DNA from 3 places in the Alkalilimnicola sp. S0819 genome. Region 2 is predicted to be linked to each of the others. Evidence: predicted binding sites of a transcription regulator. Region 2 holds the regulator's gene; each other region holds the start of a gene.

Region 1 (5,655 bases), on a different contig from region 2:
ATTGCGCGGCGTACTCGCCGCCAACCCCGACCACCCCGGCGCCTGCCACTACTACATCCACACGGTGGAGGCGGTGCACCCCGAGTGGGCCGTGGACTGCGCGGACCGGCTCGCCGGGCTGATGCCCGGGGCGGGCCATCTGGTGCATATGCCGGCGCATATCTACATACGCGTCGGACGTTGGGATGACGCCATAGAGCACAACCGCCACGCGGTCCATGCCGACGAGGCGTTTATCGCCGACCGGGGCGCCCGCGGGCTCTACCCGTCACTCTACTACCCACACAACTACCACTTCCTGGCCTTTGCCGCGCTGATGGACGGCCGCGAGGACGAGGCCATCGAGGCCGCCGCGGCCCTGAGCGAGAAAATCAACGTGGAGATGGCCCGGGAGATACCGGAGCTGCAGGGCATGGTGCCCTACCACCAGCTGGTGCTGAGCGTGTTCCAGCGTTGGGAGGCGGTGCGGGCCGCGCCGCTGCCGCCCGAGGACCTGCCCTTGGCCCATGCGTTGGCGCAATACACCCGGGGGCTGGCCGCAATGGCACAGGGGCGGGACGCACAGGCCCGGGAAGCCCTGCGGGCCGTGCAGCAAGCCGCCGCCGCCACCGAAGGTTCGCCCTGGCGGGAGATCGCGCTGATCGCCCAACACAGCCTGGCCGGCGAGATGGCCCGGCGCGAACAGCGCCCGGCCGATGCGGTGGCCCAGCTACAGCGTGCCGCCGAGCTGGAGGACAGCCTGCCCTATATGGAACCGCCCTACTGGTACCGACCGGTACGCCATTACCTGGGGCGGGCCCAGCTGCAGGCCGGTCAGGCCGGGGCCGCCGAATACAGCTACCGCCAGGACCTGGAGCGCTTCCCGGAGAACGGCTGGTCACTGCATGGCCTCAGCCAAAGCCTGCTGGCCCAGGGCCGCAGCCAGGAGGCGGAAGTGGCGGCGCAACGCTTTCGCAGCGCCTGGGCGCAAAGTGCCCTGGCCCGGCCCGAGCCCTAGGCAGTGAGCCCTAGGCAGTGAGCCCTGGGCAATGACCCCCGGGCAGCGAGCCCCGGGCTGCCGGTTCGGCGAGGCCTATTCCGCCTCGCCGACCACCCGGAACACCCCGCCGCCGCGCGCCTTGGCCGCATACATCGCCGTATCGGCGGCGGCCAGGAGCGTCGGCAGGTCCGTACCATGCTGCGGGTACAGGGCGATGCCCACGCTCGCACCGATGCATACCGCCGCGTCACCGGCCTGAAACGGCCGCCGTAGGGCGGCGATCAGCTTCCCGGCCACGGAACGCGCCGCGGCCTCGGCCGCGTCTCGCTCCGGCGGCACCAGCAGCACGGCGAATTCATCCCCGCCCACCCGCGCCACCACATCCTCGGTGCGCAGGCTCTCGCGCAGGCGCTTGGCGATATCCACCAGCAATTGATCCCCCGCGCCGTGACCGTAACGGTCGTTCACCGGCTTGAACCCGTCCAGATCCACGAACAACAGAGCCAACTCCTGCCCGTGGCGCTCGGCAGCGGACAGCGCTTCGCCCAAGCGGGTTTCGAACGCGCGCCGGTTGGGCAGGCCCGTCAGGGCATCGTGATGAGCCAGGTGCCGCAGCTGCGACTCCAGCGCCCGTTGGCGCGTCACATCCACCACGGTGGCCACGCGCACCCGGCGCCCGTCCAGCAGCAAATCGTCCAGCCTCACCCGCGCCTCGAAACGGGTACCATCGAGACGCCGGCCACGATGCGCCTCCGCACGCTCGGGCCCCGGAATCGCCTCGCGAACCAGCTCCGAATAGAGCCGCCCCAACAATTGCTCGCGACTGCCGGCGAACAGGGTGGCGGCGAGCGCATTGGCGTACTCGATCCGTCCGCCCGGATCGACCAGCAATACGCCCGTCCCCACCCGGTCCAGCAGACGGCGCAGCCGCTGCTCGCCGCGGGCCGCGCCCCGCCACTGCCGCCAGAACCAGTACACCAGCAACAAAAAACCCAGCAGGGCCAGAAACGCCGCGCTGCTTTGCCACAGCCGCAGGGTCCGCGCCTGGCCGCGGCTATGGGCCTCTACGGCCTGGGTCAGCCGATCGGCGGCCTGCAACAGTCGTACACCGCCCTCACCCAGGCTGTAGGCCTGCGCTTCGGCCAAGGCCGACGGCGCGCCCCGCGCCGCCAGCACGGCGCTCAGCAACGGCTCATAGCCTGACCAATAGGTCCGCAGCTGTTGTAGCGCCGCGCGGTTCGCCGGCGCCCGCAGCGCGGCCAGACGATGCGGCCGGCCGTACAGCCCCTCGGTCTCCCCCCCCTGGGCGAAAGCCTGCAAGGTAGCCGCGAACAGACCGCGCTTGCGCTCCAGCGCGGCCAGCACCGCGTCGCGCCGCTCCGGGACAAGCTCAGGACGGCGCAACATCAACAGGTCGCGGCCAATGCCCTCGACCAGCATGCGCTGGCGCCCGGCCACGTTAATGGCCACCAGATCCTCCTGAAGACGCAGGGCGACTCGCTCGTTGGCATAGAGAATGCCCAATTGCAGGGCCACCACGACCAGCACCGCGCCGAAAAACAGCGGTGTGATGCGAAATTGGCGCGTCAAGGTCATGCGGATTCTCCCCCCGGTTGGCGCTTATCCTACCAAGCCCGCCGGCAGGCGAACGCGTCCGTGGCAGTAGATGGGTGGCATTCAGCGGGCCGGCGCACCGCCACTGGCGATATCCAGCTGCGCACCGGGCCCGGCCTGTCGCGCCCACCAGGGGTAGGGCAAGCCGGCCAGACGGTTCAACACCAGCGCCTGGGCCAGCAGCAGGAGCACCGCCGCCATCAGCACGGGAATTTGCGAGAGCTGCGGCATGAGCCCCAGCGACACGATGAGCGTGGTGGCGCCGGCGGGCGGATGCGCCACCCGCAGCAGGGCCATCAGACTGGTGGTCACCGCCAGGGAAAGCGCGGTAGCCCCTACCCGGGGCCAGTCCATGCCGGCCATCACCGCGGGGGCGGCGTCCAGCAAACCGAACAGGGCGAGGCTTGCCCAGCCGGCCAGTGCCCCGATCAGATGTCCCAACAACACATTGCGCGGCGAGGCAGGCGCGGCCAGGGGCATATAGAAGAGGATAAAGGCCGTGGCCCCCAGGGAAGGGAAGATGAAGGACTCGCCGGTCCACAGGGCCACCGCGGCGATCAGCCCGATGCTCACCCCGCCGTTGACGAAGTTGAAAGCCGCCAGCACCAGGGTCGGGTCGAAGCGCTCGCTGACCCGCTCCAGGTGCATGCGCCGCAGCACCCCCCGCACCAACCGCCAACGCTGCGTCTCACCGCCGCTACTCACCCAAGCCGCTCCCCTGCCCATTTTGAGGCGGCGCATCTTAGCGCGGCCCGCCCCGGCAGGCCCAAGAATTGTTTCTCACTAAGCATATAAAGATTTCTTCGATGATCCGGACGGGGTGAGAACAGCCCGCGAACATCGGCGTGGACTGCCCCAAGTCCACGCCCGCCCCGTAACCGGCACCACATGCCCTCCGATCAGGCCCGTGCTCCGTACTGCCGCCGTCCCGCCAAACCACCCTGGGCCCCATCAACGCCCATCGGCGCGGTTTCACCACGAATGTTGATTGGCGTCAAACAAAACATTCATCTAATGCGCTACTTTTGCAGGCAGTGAGGCCGCGCCTCCTTGATATCCCCAACCCACTGCAGGAGTACACGCCATGAAACTGCGACTTATCCCCCTCAGCGTTGCCCTTTGCCTGGGGCTCGCCAGCGCCGCGCAGGCGGCCGACCATGAGGTGCGCATGCTGGACAGCGGCGCCGACGGCAGCATGGTCTTCGAACCCGGGTACCTGAAAGTCGCCCCCGGCGACACCGTGCGCTTCGTACCGGCGGGCATGGCCCATAACAGCGCCAGCGCCTTCGTCCCCGACGGGGCCGAAGCCTGGAAAGGCCCCATGGACAAACCCTTCAGCGTGACCCTGGATGCCGAAGGGGTGTATCTGTATCAATGCGATCCGCACCTGCCGCTGGGCATGGTAGGCGTGATCCAGGTGGGCGACGCCGTGAACGCCGAAGACGCGGCGGCGGCGGCCGAGGCGCTCAAGGCGAACATTGCCATGGGCAAGGAACGGCTGGACAAATACCTGGGGCAGGTGGACTGAAAATACGCTTACCCCCCCTTTGGGGAGTTGATTGCTTGCTGCGGTGCCATACAATTGCGCACCGCAGCAACACAATAATGAACCGCTGATCACATATCTCATGCCAATGATCCGCGGGTGTTGCTCGGCCACGCTTTTGCCACCGGGGACACCAGCTCATGAACAGAATCCACCGCCTGCTAGGCGCCAGTCTCGTACTGCTCGCCCTCCTCCTCGCTCTGCCCGCCGCCGCCATGCCGGTGAACCCGGAGCCCCGCTGGGTCGCCCAGCCCGACGGCCAGCGCTTCCAGCTCCAGCCCCGGGGCGATGAGCACCTGCATTGGTTCGAGCAGGCGGAAACCGGCGCGGTGGTGCTGTTCAATGCCACCCGGCAGCGCTACGAATACGCCCGCCTGCGCCAGGCCGGCGCGCAGAGCACCACCCCAGGCCTGAGCCTTTCCGGTATTGCCCTGGGCCAGGGCAAGCCGAGCTGGGCCGCGAGCGCTGATGAAGCGCGCCAGGCCTGGCGCGCCCTGTGGCGCCGCTTCGAACTGGACCAGCAACGCCTGCTGCAGCAAAACCCGCTGAGCCGCAAGCTGGCACCGTCGGCGCCGACCCGCCACGAGAACGGCGCCGCCGCCCGCAGCTTCGCCGCGGGCACCAGCAGCCAGGCTGCGAGCGCCTATACCGCGCTGGTAGTGATGGTGGAGTTCACCGACCAGAGCTTCGTCAACGGCGCGTCCAGCTGGGCCGATCGCATCTTCGGCGGCTACCCCAACGCCCCCACCCCCGGCAGCGTGAACGACTATTTCCAGGAAATGAGCGGCAACCAGGTGCAGATCGCCCCGGCCGCCGAGACCGACGGCACCGCCAATGACGGCCTGGTGCGCGTGCAGCTGAATTACCCCCACCCCCACCACGCCAAGAACACCTCGGCCTGGAACGCGGTGCTACAGGACGCGCTCGCCCTCGCCGACGCCCAGGTCGACTTCGCCGCCTTCGACGTCGACGGCGACGGCCGCGTGGACCAGGATGAGCTGACCCTCGCCTTCGTGGTGGCCGGCCCGGAAAGTTCGTACTACGCCTCCTCCACCGAAGGTTTCTGGGGCCACGCGCGTTTTTCCGCCAACCTGGGCGATTACGACGGCATCAACCTGTGGACCAGCTACATGGGCCTGGGCGAACGTCAGGGCCCCCAGGGGGAGGAATACGACAGCACCATCGGCATCATCGCCCATGAATTCGGCCACTCCGCCTTCGGCCTGTCAGACCTGTACAACCAGCCCTCGGATGTTTCCAGCTGGGGCCTGATGGGCACCGGCAGCTGGGGTTACAAGCCCGGCGAACGCTCCGGCGAACGGCCGGTGCACATGATTGCCCACAGCCGCCTCAATGCCCGTCTGCCCGGCGGCCAATACGGCCTGGTTCAGGCCCAGCGGCTCTACCCCGGCGAGCACGCGCAGAGCCATGGCATCGGCCACTGGTTCAGTGCCAACCCGAGCGTTTACCAGATACTGGGCGAGAACCAGAGCCGCTACTGGCTGCTGGAGCAGCG
Region 2 (5,655 bases):
CCCCACCCCCCGCCGAGGCGCCATGCTCAAGCTACGTTCCACGCCCACCACTCTGATGCTCGCCGCCGCCGTGGCCATAGGCCCCCTGGCACTGGATCTCTACCTTCCGGCCATGCCGGCGATCGGGGAGGCCCTGGGCGTGGGCGCGGACAAGGTGCAGCTCACCCTCAGCGTCTATGTGCTGGGCTTCGCACTGGCGCAGATCCTGGTGGGCCCGCTCTCGGACCGCTACGGACGCAAGCCGGTACTGGTGGGGGGCCTGCTGCTGTTCACCGGCGCCAGCGTGCTGGCGACCTTCGCTCAGAGCATAGAGACCCTGCTGCTTGCCCGCCTGTTGCAGGCGGTGGGCGGCGCCGCGCCCCCGGTGCTGGGCCGCGCGGCGGTGCGCGACATCTATGGCCCCCTGGAGGCGGCGCGGATACTCGCCTACATGGGGCTGATCTTCTCGCTGGCGCCGGCGCTGGCGCCCATCATCGGCGGGCAATTGCTGATCTTCTTCGACTGGCCGTCCAACTTCGCCGCGCTCGCGGTCTACGGCGGCGCGCTGGCGCTGTTGCTGTTCACCTCGCTGCCGGAGACGCTCGCCCCGGAGCACCGGCAATCCATCGCGCCGACGGAAATACTGCGCAACTACCGCACCCTGTGCGGCAACCGATTGTACCTGGGCTACACCCTGATCAATGCCGCCGGCTTCGCGGCGATGTTCGCCTTCATTTCCGGCTCTAGCTTCGTGCTGATCGAATTCCTGGGCATCCCGGCACACCACTACGGCTACTACTTCATGCTGGGTGTGTTCGGTTTCATGGTGGGCAGCTTCATCGCGGGGCGCAACACCCGCCGGCTGGGGATAGACCGGCTGCTGCTGCTCGCCGGGCTGCTCACCGCGGGCGGCGGCGCGCTGATGCTCACCTTTGCCCTGGGCGGCGACTACTCCGCCCTCACCGTGGTGGGCCCGCAGGTCATCATCATGATCGGCGCCGGCATCATCGCCCCCCAGGCCATGGCCGGGCTGATGGGTCCGTTTCCCCACATGGCCGGCTCCGCCTCGGCCCTGGCGGGTTTCCTGCAGATGGTAATCGCCGCCCTCGCCGGCAGTGCCGTGGGGTTCTGGCATGACGGCACACCGCTGTCCATGGCGGCGGTAAGCTGCGTGGCGGGCTGCTCGGCCCTGCTGCTGTATCTGGGCGTCGTACAGCCGGTGCGCCGAGCGCAGCAGCGCCGCGCCGCGAACCAGCCCCCGGCTGGCCAGGTCGTGAAAAGCTGCTGAGCACGGTTATCCGCGAAAAACCAAAAACCCGCCGGTCACAAAGACCGGCGGGTTCCTTGGCGAATGTTTTCCCCGGGCCGCCGGGTGTCGATCAGTCCGCTTTCAGATTCAGGTTCATCAATTCCGGCAGCGCGTGGGTGCGCATCATCGCGGTGGCCATGAACTCCATGGCGCTCACCGGCGCCTCGGGCTGGCCGGTCAGGGTCAGCTCGCCGGGTTCCATGAGGAAGCGCCGAATCTCCGGCAGGGAGGCCTGGACGAAGGCGTTATCACCGGCCTGCTGCTCCAGCTCGCCGAGCATCTGCTGCACGAAGGCCTCCTCGCTCATGTCCTGCTCCGCGGCGCTCTGACTGATCAAGCGGCGCATCAGCGAGGCGTCGGTGTAGCTGAGCGTGAAATCGTCCACCCGGAACGCCGGCAGGCTCTGCGGACCGGTCACGGACTTCTCCAGGTCGAACTCGCTGAGGGTCATGGACAATCCCAGCCCGCCCATCTCGTCGAGCTCGCCGCGCAACCGGCTGAGGTTCAGCACCTGGGTTTCGGGTTCGTAGCGGTAGGCCATCTCGTAGGTGCCCCGGATGCTGTCATAGCCCATGGCACTCAGCATCCGCGCCTGGTCATCGCCCAGTTCGCCGAGATCCTGGCTCACACCCTCGGCGCGCATGCTCAGATAATGGGGCGGATCATTGGCCTTGTCGTATTCGGTGAACAACAACCGCTCAATGCGGGTGGTACCCCCTTCCTGGGCGCTGACCACCATGTCACGCACTTCCACCCGGCGGCCGAACAGGCCCACCTCCACCGCGCCGTAGCTGGCGTTCATGCCGGCCGGCAGCTGGGCAATGCTCTCATCGAGCTGCGCCAGCACCTGACCCTCGATGCGCTGCTGGGCGACCACGCCAGCAACCACCGCCAACACCGCGACCACCCCCAGCGCGACCAGTAAGGTCCTGAATTTCATGCTCCACTCCCGATCATTGAAAGCCGACACTTTAGTGAGAAAGAACCTCGGGGTCGAGGGCCGACGGTGTCGGCCGCCGCACGTGTGGCTTCGCCCCATCGGCTCGGCGTCGGGAACATTTGCGCGAGCATCGAGGTCTTCTTGCGAACAGGAGGTCACGGGAAACTTTCGATGTGCGTTTGCAGCAGGAAGCAGGCACACCCATACCCCCCTATGGTCGGCGGGCCAGATCGTCAAAGGCCTGTGGGAATCAGTCAGTCTCTCCTGAAAGGCAAGCACAAGAACGCAAGGAGGCCCAATAGCTCATGATGAAGCCCATCTACCGTCTGCTGTTCGCGCTGTTTGTACTCGGCAGCATCGCTGGTCTCTCCGCACAAGCTTCGCTGGATCAGGACCTGCAGGATATACACGCGCGCTGGCAGCATGCCCGCACCCTGGATGCCGAGGCACGGGGAAAACACTTGAGCGAATTGCGCCGGCGCGTGGCCGATCTGCGCCAGCGCTATCCCGAGCGCCGCGATCTGGTCCATTGGGAACGGATCATTCACGCCGAGCGGCAGCCCTACGGCTGAGCGCAGGGCTCAGCCCCGGTGCGTGCGCTCACAGGCAGTGTCCGGCACCTGCCCCGCCATGACGCGCATAGCGGACAGGTCCGTCAGATGCACTTCCTTGCCCTCGCTGCGCAGCAGGCCCTGGTCCTGCAGGCGCCGGAACAGCCGGCTCATGGTCTCGGGCGCCAGCCCCAGATAGTTGCTCAGATCGCCCCGGGACATGGGCAGGCGAAAGCGCACGGGGGAGAGGCCGCGGGCACCGAAGCGGCTGGAGAAGCTGAGCAGCGCGATGACCAGACGCTCCTCGGCGGAGCGGCGAGCCACCGCGTTCAGCATCTCGTTGTCCCCGAAGATCTCCTGGCTCATGATGCGCAGCAACTGGTGCTGCAGGCCTGGCACCTTGCCCGCCAGGTCTTCCAGAGTAACGAAGGGAATCTCGCACAGGCTGGTGGTTTCCAGCGCCACGGCGTAGCACGGGTGGGTGCCGCGGCTGATGGCGTCCAGACCCACGATCTCGCCGGGCAGATGGAAGCCGGTCACCTGCTCTTCGCCATCGGCGCTGATGGCATAGGTCTTCAGGGCACCCGCACGCACCGCATAGATGGAGACAAATTCGTCGCCGGCGCGGTAGAGATGCGCCCCGCGGGCCATGGGCTTGCGTCGCTCGACAATATTGTCGAGCATCTCCACATCCGCTGCTCCCAGCGAGACGGGCAAACAAAGCTGGAAAAGGCTGCAATCCTGACAGGCATTGCGAATGCCCGATAGCTGCACCACCCGTGCCCCAGACGACTCAGCCATGGCCGGATACACTCCTTAAGCGACGGTGAATGTAGGCTCGCGCCGAACGGTAACACAGCCCGGATAACCGCGCAGGAAGCCGCTCACGCCAACAACAGACGCGCCCCGTGCAGCACGGCGGCGGCGTAGAGCCCGGCGAGCATATCGTCGAGCATGATCCCCAGCCCTCCCGTGACGCGCCTATCCAGCCAGCCGATGGGCCAGGGTTTCAGCACGTCAAAGAAGCGAAACGCCAGGAAGCCGGCCAGAATCCAGCCCCAATGAGGCGGTATCAGCAACATGGCGAGCATGAAGCCCACCACCTCATCCCAGACGATGGCCGGGTGGTCGTGGACGCCGGCATCGCGGGCGGCCTGGTCGCAGATCAGCACCCCGGCGGCGAACAGCAACAGCACCACCCCCAGATAAGCCATGCCATGCAGCGGCGCCGCCAGCAGGTAGAAGGGGATGCCCACCAGGGTTCCCGCGGTGCCCGGCGCCTTCGGCGCCAGGCCGGTGCCGAAACCCAGTGCCAGCAGATGAATGGGGTTCTTGAGATTGAAAGCCTTGCGAGGATTCAACAGCATGTCGTTTGCGCGCGGTGACGGCGCCCCTGTCCTTTTGGTGTTGCTGGTTAATCGTCTTCGGCGCGGAAGTGGGCATAAGCGCGCCGGCCGGGCTGCCAGAACCGGCCGTCGGCCAGGCACAGCGCCAGCCCGGGCTCATCACGCACCTCACCGATACGGCTCAACGGCAGACTCAGTTCCGCGCTCACTCGCGCCAGGGCCGCCTCGCGATCCGGCGGCACCGTGAAGCACAATTCGTAGTCATCGCCGCCGCACAGCGCGGTATCCCACAGCTCTGCACCAGGCACCAGAGCACGTAGGGGCTTTGACAGAGGCAGCCGTGCAAGTTCCACCCGCGCGCCCACCCCGCTGGCTTCCAGCACATGCCCCAGATCCGCATACAGGCCATCGGAGACATCGATACAGGCGCTGGCCAGGCCGCGCAGCCGTAGGCCCAACGCCACGCGCGGCGTCGGCCGGTGCAGGCGCTCCACGAGCCAGTCGGCATATTCGCCGCGGCGCTGCCCGGATTGCCACAAGGCGAGCCCCAGGGCCGCATCACCCAGGGTGCCGCTGACATAGATGCCATCGCCGGGGCGCGCCCCATCACGTCGCAGCGCCTGTTCGGCGGGCACTTCCCCACTGACCTGCACGCTCAGCGTCAGCGGGCCGCGGGTCACATCGCCGCCGACAAGCGCCACGCCGTGCGTCCGGCCAAGCCCCCGCAAGCCTTCGCTGAAGGCGGCCAACCAGGTTGAGTCGGCCCGCTCCAGGGTCAAGCCCAGGAGAAACCAGGCAGGGCGCGCGCCCATGGCGGCCAGATCGCTGAGGTTCACGGCCAGCGCCTTGTGGCCGATGCTCTCGGGTGGCGCATCCAAAGGGAAATGCACCCCCGCCACCAGGGTATCCAGCGCCATGGCCAGATCGGCGCGCGGGCGCACCAGGGCGGCGTCATCGCCTATGCCGAGCAGCACATCGTCGCCGGCATCGCCCGCGAAGAACTGCCGGATGAGTTCGAACTCTCCGACCATTCAGTCCCGTCCGCGGAACCAGGCCGGGTGAATGGCCTTCACCGCCTCGCCGTCCTCGCGCCAGCCATGGCAGCTGTTGATCAGCGCCGGGCGTTTGTCGCCGGCCTTCGTCCAGCTCTTGCGCAAGGGCGCGATAGCCTGGAAGGCGGCCGTGGCCATGGGCGGCAGCAACTCGAACAGATGGGTGCAGCCGCTGGCGGCGGACAGCCGCGCGCGCACCTGAGACATCCAGCCCGGCCCTATGCGCAAGCCGGCCAGCGCCTCGTAACGCGGCCCGGCCTGATGGCAGCTGGGAAAGGGGTGGTACTCGATCACCCCTTCGGCGGCATGAATGAGCATGTCCTCGTCCAGGGTGAGACGCAGAGACATGTCATGGATGGGCTCTCCGGGGCGGATCTCGCCGCGAAAGCGGTTGCTGAAAGCATAGTGCTTGGTATCGCGCAGGTGCCCTTCCACGTCCCACAGCCCATCTTCACGCTGCCAGGCGTCCAGGCTGATA
Region 3 (5,655 bases), on a different contig from region 2:
GGTTCACCACCTTGCGACCGCTGGGGCGCAGATGCTCCAGCACCAGCAGGGAGGCGACGCGCACGTATTCCACCAGCTCGGCGTAGGCTTCCTCGTTGTCTTCTTCCGCGTCCGGCTCCAATTCCACGCGGGTGATCTGGCTGAAGTCCTGCAGGATCTCCCGCACCTCGCGGGGCAGCTCCGCCTCGGACTTGAGCCCGGAGATGCCCAGCCCCACCAGGAACCCCTCGCACCAGCGCCCCAGGGCCTCGGCACGGCGCGGCAGGGTTTCCTGATCGTCGGGGAGCAGCAACTGGAAGCCCAGGGACTTGTCTTCCATGCCCGCCAGGGTGTGCTCGTAGAGCGCGCCGAGCGCGGCGAGACAAGCCTTGGCCGTCTCGCCCCGGGGCTCGGTCTCGGCCAGCACCTGGGCAACCCAGGGGGCGGGCTCGACTTTATCGGGGGCGGCCACCATGCCACTCAACAAACCTTGGCTCTCGGCGGCATCCACCGCCGCGCCCACGCCCTGCAGGGCCTGCTGTACCTGATCGTAATCCATGCCTGCGCTCATCCGCTTTCCCGCCCGGATTCGCCCCGGGCTACTAATGCGAAATGCGGCAGGATATCCCCGCCGCAAGACCGTATGCTAACACCGACGCCGATTGACCCGGACGAGTGCCGGGTCTATAGTCGAAACCGCCCCCGGGAGACATTTTCAAGTGGCTGATTCCATTACGAAAGCAATTGATCGCATGGAGCAACGGCTGGAACAGCTGCTGAGCCTGTGCGAGCGGCTGCGCGAAGAAAACCGGGTGCTCCGGGAATCCCAGTCCCAGCTGGCCACCGAGCGCGCCAGTCTGCTGGAGCGCAACGAACAGGCCCGGGCCCGGATCGAGGGCATGATCGGTCGCCTGCGTGCCATGGAACAACAGTAGATAAAGCGAGCAGCACACCGTGAGCAGCACCACCGCCGTCAAAATCAACATCCTCGACAAGGAATACCTGATCGGCTGCCCCGAGAGCGAACGGGAAAGCTTGTTGCGCTCGGCCGATATGGTGCACCGGAAAATGCGCGAGGCCCGCGACAGCGGCAAGGTGATCGGCGCCGAACGCATAGCGGTGATGGTGGCCCTGAACCTGGCCCATGAATTGCTGCAGGCCCAGAGCGAAACCGAGGCGCTGCGCCAGGTGCGCGAGCGGCTGAGTGCCATGGACGAAAAGCTGGCCGGGGCGCTGAACGGCTCATCTTGAGACCCGCACCTCTTTACCTTCCCCCGCGTCCTGCTGCATAGTGAGTTCACGGACATTCCCTGCGGTGTTCGACAGCGGGCCTACGTATTCTTGAGCCTCAAAGAGTAGCCCCGGGGATCCTGGTCGTAGTGGCAAGCGGTGTGCAGGTCCGCCATGCAGCGGAAAGCCTAAGCCGCCACTCGCCATCCCCACCTGAACCATAGGGTTCAAGGGCGAAGCCCGCATCGGCACAGGCGGGGAATGTCCCCTCAATTCAGGCCGCCCGGCGTGGCCAGCCGGGCGTGCTAACATCCCGCCCCATGAACTCCCGCCAGGACATACGGCAAGCCATGCGCCAGCAACGGCGCCGGCTGGACCCGCGCAAGCAGCACCGGCACGCCCGCCGCCTGGCCGCCCACCTGGCCCGCAGCGCGGTCTTTCGCAAGGCCCGCCATATCGCCGCCTACTGGGCCGCCGACGGCGAACCCGACCTGGCGCCGCTGATGCGCCTGGCCGCGATCCGGGGCAAGCGGTTGTATCTGCCGGTGGTCGCCGAGCGCGGCGTCATGCGCTTCTACCCCTACCACCCGGAGCACAGCCGCCTGCGGCGTAACCGCTACGGCATCCCCGAACCACGGCTCGGCGGCCGCCCCCTGCCCGCTCATCGGCTGGACCTGGTGCTGGCGCCACTGGTGGCCTTCGATGACCGGGGGAACCGGCTTGGAATGGGCGGCGGCTACTACGATCGCTGCTTCGCCTTCACCCGCCACCGCCGACGCTGGCAGCATCCGCGGCTACTGGGCGTCGCCCACGCCTTCCAGCGCGTGCCGGCGCTGGCCGGTGAACCCTGGGACGTGCCGCTGTGGGGCATAATCACCGAGCGCGGCCTGCGCGCCTTCCAGTAAGCGTTTCACAACAACACAGGGAGCCGAGCATGAACTACTGGCTGATGAAGTCCGAACCCGATGTGTTCGGCATCGATGACCTGGCCCAGCGCCCCAACCTGACCGAGCCCTGGGATGGGGTGCGCAACTACCAGGCGCGCAACATGATGCGGGATGACATGAAGATCGGCGACCAGGTCTTCTTCTACCATTCCAACACCAAGGTGCCGGGGATCGTCGGTATCGCCGAGGTGGCGAGCGCGCCCTACCCCGACCCCACCCAGTTCGACCCGGACAACCAGTATTACGACCCCAAGAGCGACCCGGACAAACCGCGCTGGGTGCTGGTGGATGTGAAATTCGTGCGCAAGCTGAAACGCAACATCAGCCTGCAGGAACTGAAGGAGCGCCCGGAACTGGCGGATTTCCGCCTGGTACAGCGGGGCAACCGCCTGTCCATCATGCCGGTGAGCGCCGAGGACTGGGACTTCATTTTGGGTCTGGAATGATGACCGACAAGAACCTGTGGCGGGACCTGGACGAAGCCTGGTCGTGGGAAGGCGAGCGGGTCGCGGGCGATCTCATCTCCGAAGTGCTGCGGCTGGAACGGCCCGACGGGGTGTATTACCTGAAGCGCTACAGCGCCGCGGGCAAGATGCTGCGCCGACTGTTCGGCCGCAGCCGGCCACGGGGCGAGTACGAGAACCTGCGGCTGTTCGCCCGGCTCGGCATTGCCACGGCGGACATCGCCGGCTTCGAGCAACATCGCGCCTGGGGGCGGTTTCGCCGCGCGGCGCTGGTGACCCGGGAGATCCCCGACACCACGGACCTGGCGCGCATGGCGCGGGAAGCCGACCCCAAGCTGCGGGATCGGCGCTGGGTGGCGGAGGTCAGCCGCCAGCTGGCCGATTACACCGCCCGCCTGCACCGCATCGGCTTCTGCCACAACGATTTGAAGTGGCGCAACGTGATGGTCAGCCGCGGCGCGCCGCCCCGGGTCTATCTCATCGACTGCCCCATCGGCCGGCGCCGCTACGGGCTCCTGCGGCGCCGCGGCCGGATCAAGGACCTGGCCTGCCTGGACCGCCACGCCCGGGTGGAGCTGTCCCGCAGCCAGCGCCTGCGCTTTTACCTGCTTTACCGGGGCTTGGCGCGCCTGGATGCGCGTGGCCGGCGCGAGATCCGTGGGGTACTCGGGTTCTATGATGGCCGCGACCAGCGCCTGACCAAACGCCTGGACCGCCTATACAAGCGCTATCTGCGTCACCGCCTCACTCGATGGGGGCGGCGCCCTCAGTAGTGGGGCGGCGCCCTCAGTAGTGGGGTGGGGGCTCGTGTTCGGCGGCGCCCCCGCCTTCGCCGGGCTGCAGCCGCCTGACCTGCTCGTTGACACGCTGCAGTGCCAGGCGCAGCTCCGCCAGCGCCTCGCCCTGGGCGATCAGCGTATCGTTGAGGCTCTGAATGGTGTCCTCCTGAAAGGCCAAACGCACTTCCAGATCCTCGATACGCCGTTCCTGCTCCACGTTCATCATCCCGTCCTGTATCCTATGCCGCGCCGCTGTTGGACCGGAGCATACGCCAGCCGCGCTCCGGGACAAATACCGGGCCTTTGACCCAGGTCAAGATCTTTTGCGCGGCCTTTGGCACAATAGCCGCGGCTGCAACTCCGTACCTTTCGAGAGACTCCCTAACGCTTATGGACACGACACCCGCGTACAACGACAAGGTGGTGCGACAGTTCACCATCGCCACCGTTGTCTGGGGCATCATCGGCATGGCCGTGGGCGTGCTGATCGCCGCCCAGCTGCTGTGGCCCGCCCTGAACTTCGACACCTCCTGGCTGACCTTCAGCCGCCTGCGCCCGCTGCACACCAATGCGGTGATCTTCGCCTTCGGCGGCAGCGGCCTGATCGCCACCTCCTACTGGGTGGTGCAACGCACCTGCCAGGCACCGTTGTTCGGCGGCTGGCTCGTGCCGTTCACCTTCTGGGGCTGGATGGCGGCGCTGGTGGCGGCGACCATCACCCTGCCCCTGGGCCTGACCCAGAGCAAGGAATATGCGGAGCTGATCTGGCCCATCGACGTGCTCATCGCACTGGTCTGGGTGGCCTACGGCGTGGTGTTCTTCGGCACCATCGCGGTGCGCAAGGTGAAGCACATCTACGTGGCGAACTGGTTCTACGGCGCTTTCATCCTCGCCATCGCGCTGCTGCACATCGTCAACAGCCTGCAGATCCCCACCAGCTGGACCCATTCCTACCCGCTCTACTCCGGCGCGGTGGATGCCATGGTGCAGTGGTGGTACGGCCACAACGCCGTGGGCTTTTTCCTCACCGCCGGCTTTCTGGGCATGATGTACTACTTCGTGCCCAAGCAAGCCGGGCGCCCGGTGTACTCCTACCGCCTGTCGATCGTGCATTTCTGGGCACTGATCTCGGTGTACATGTGGGCCGGGCCGCATCATCTGCACTACACCGCGCTGCCCGAATGGGCCCAGAGTGTCGGCATGGTGTTCTCGCTGATCCTGCTCGCCCCCTCCTGGGGCGGCATGATCAACGGCATCATGACCCTCTCGGGCGCCTGGCATAAGCTGCGCACCGACCCGATCCTGAAATTCCTGATCGTCTCGCTGTCCTTCTACGGCATCGCCACCTTCGAAGGCCCGCTGATGTCCATCAAGACGGTCAACGCCCTGTCCCACTACACCGACTGGACCATCGGTCATGTGCACGCCGGCGCGCTGGGCTGGGTGGCCTATATCACCATCGGCTCGATCTACGCGCTGATCCCGAAGCTCTACGACCGTCCGGCCATGTACAGCATCAAGGCCATCGACGCGCACTTCTGGATCAGCACCATCGGCGTGGTGCTCTACATCGCCTCCATGTGGATCGCCGGTGTGATGCAGGGGCTGATGTGGCGCGCGGTCAACGACGACGGCACCCTCACCTACACCTTCGTCCAGGCACTGCAAGCTACCTACCCGTATTACGCGGCGCGGCTCCTGGGTGGCGCGCTGTTCCTCGCCGGCATGTTCATCATGGCCTGGAACATCTGGAAGACCGTGCGTGGCGATGAGCCCGCGCACGCCACCGCCGCCGCCCAGACTGCCTAGGAGAGCGCAGGAATGTCACAAGCACACGCTAAAGTCGAACGCAGCATTCCGCTGATGGGCATCTTGACCGCCATCGTGATCAGCATCGGCGGCATCGTCGAGATCGTGCCGCTGCTGTTCCAGGCCGAGACCACCCAACCGGCGGAGGGCGTACAGCCCTACCCGGCGCTGGAGCTGGCCGGACGCGATGTGTACGTCTCCGAGGGCTGCTACGGCTGCCATTCGCAAATGATCCGCCCCTTCCGCGCCGAGACCGAGCGCTACGGCCATTATTCAGTGGCCGGCGAGTCGGTCTACGACCGCCCCTTCCAGTGGGGCTCCAAGCGGACCGGGCCGGACCTGGCCCGGGTCGGTGGTCGCTACACCGATGAGTGGCACTACGTGCACCTGATGAACCCGCGCGATGTGGTGCCCGAATCCAACATGCCCGCCTATCCCTGGCTGGCG

Evidence for each region. The regulator FNR, encoded in region 2, switches genes on or off when oxygen is low (the NO sensors DNR and NnrR bind a similar motif). The targets are predictions, from matches to a motif close to TTGATNTANATCAA.
Region 1: a site for FNR is predicted at 3,578-3,591, ahead of GBG68_RS07635 (HPP family protein). Genes of this name have one in related genera too.
Region 3: a site for FNR is predicted at 3,703-3,716, ahead of ccoN (cytochrome-c oxidase, cbb3-type subunit I). Genes of this name have one in related genera too.

Annotation. Positions count from the first base shown of each region.
Region 1 covers NZ_WHIW01000007.1:11,668-17,322, reverse strand. Annotated here, with positions in the region: gene GBG68_RS07645 (hypothetical protein) at 1-997, shown strand, start outside; gene GBG68_RS07640 (diguanylate cyclase domain-containing protein) at 1,073-2,575, opposite strand; gene GBG68_RS07635 (HPP family protein) at 2,657-3,298, opposite strand; gene GBG68_RS07630 (pseudoazurin) at 3,678-4,121, shown strand; gene GBG68_RS07625 (M6 family metalloprotease domain-containing protein) at 4,280-5,655, shown strand, end outside.
Region 2 covers NZ_WHIW01000014.1:2,958-8,612, forward strand. Annotated here, with positions in the region: gene GBG68_RS11445 (multidrug effflux MFS transporter) at 23-1,267, shown strand; gene GBG68_RS11450 (hypothetical protein) at 1,359-2,228, opposite strand; gene GBG68_RS11455 (hypothetical protein) at 2,534-2,800, shown strand; gene fnr (fumarate/nitrate reduction transcriptional regulator Fnr) at 2,810-3,580, opposite strand; gene GBG68_RS11465 (phosphatidylglycerophosphatase A) at 3,664-4,146, opposite strand; gene thiL (thiamine-phosphate kinase) at 4,194-5,156, opposite strand; gene GBG68_RS11475 (DUF2889 domain-containing protein) at 5,157-5,655, opposite strand, start outside.
Region 3 covers NZ_WHIW01000001.1:70,583-76,237, reverse strand. Annotated here, with positions in the region: gene GBG68_RS00415 (UPF0149 family protein) at 1-550, opposite strand, end outside; gene GBG68_RS00410 (TIGR02449 family protein) at 732-914, shown strand; gene GBG68_RS00405 (cell division protein ZapA) at 934-1,230, shown strand; RNA gene ssrS (6S RNA) at 1,284-1,474, shown strand; gene GBG68_RS00395 (5-formyltetrahydrofolate cyclo-ligase) at 1,530-2,114, shown strand; gene GBG68_RS00390 (EVE domain-containing protein) at 2,144-2,602, shown strand; gene GBG68_RS00385 (lipopolysaccharide kinase InaA family protein) at 2,599-3,393, shown strand; gene GBG68_RS00380 (SlyX family protein) at 3,407-3,625, opposite strand; gene ccoN (cytochrome-c oxidase, cbb3-type subunit I) at 3,790-5,208, shown strand; gene ccoO (cytochrome-c oxidase, cbb3-type subunit II) at 5,221-5,655, shown strand, end outside.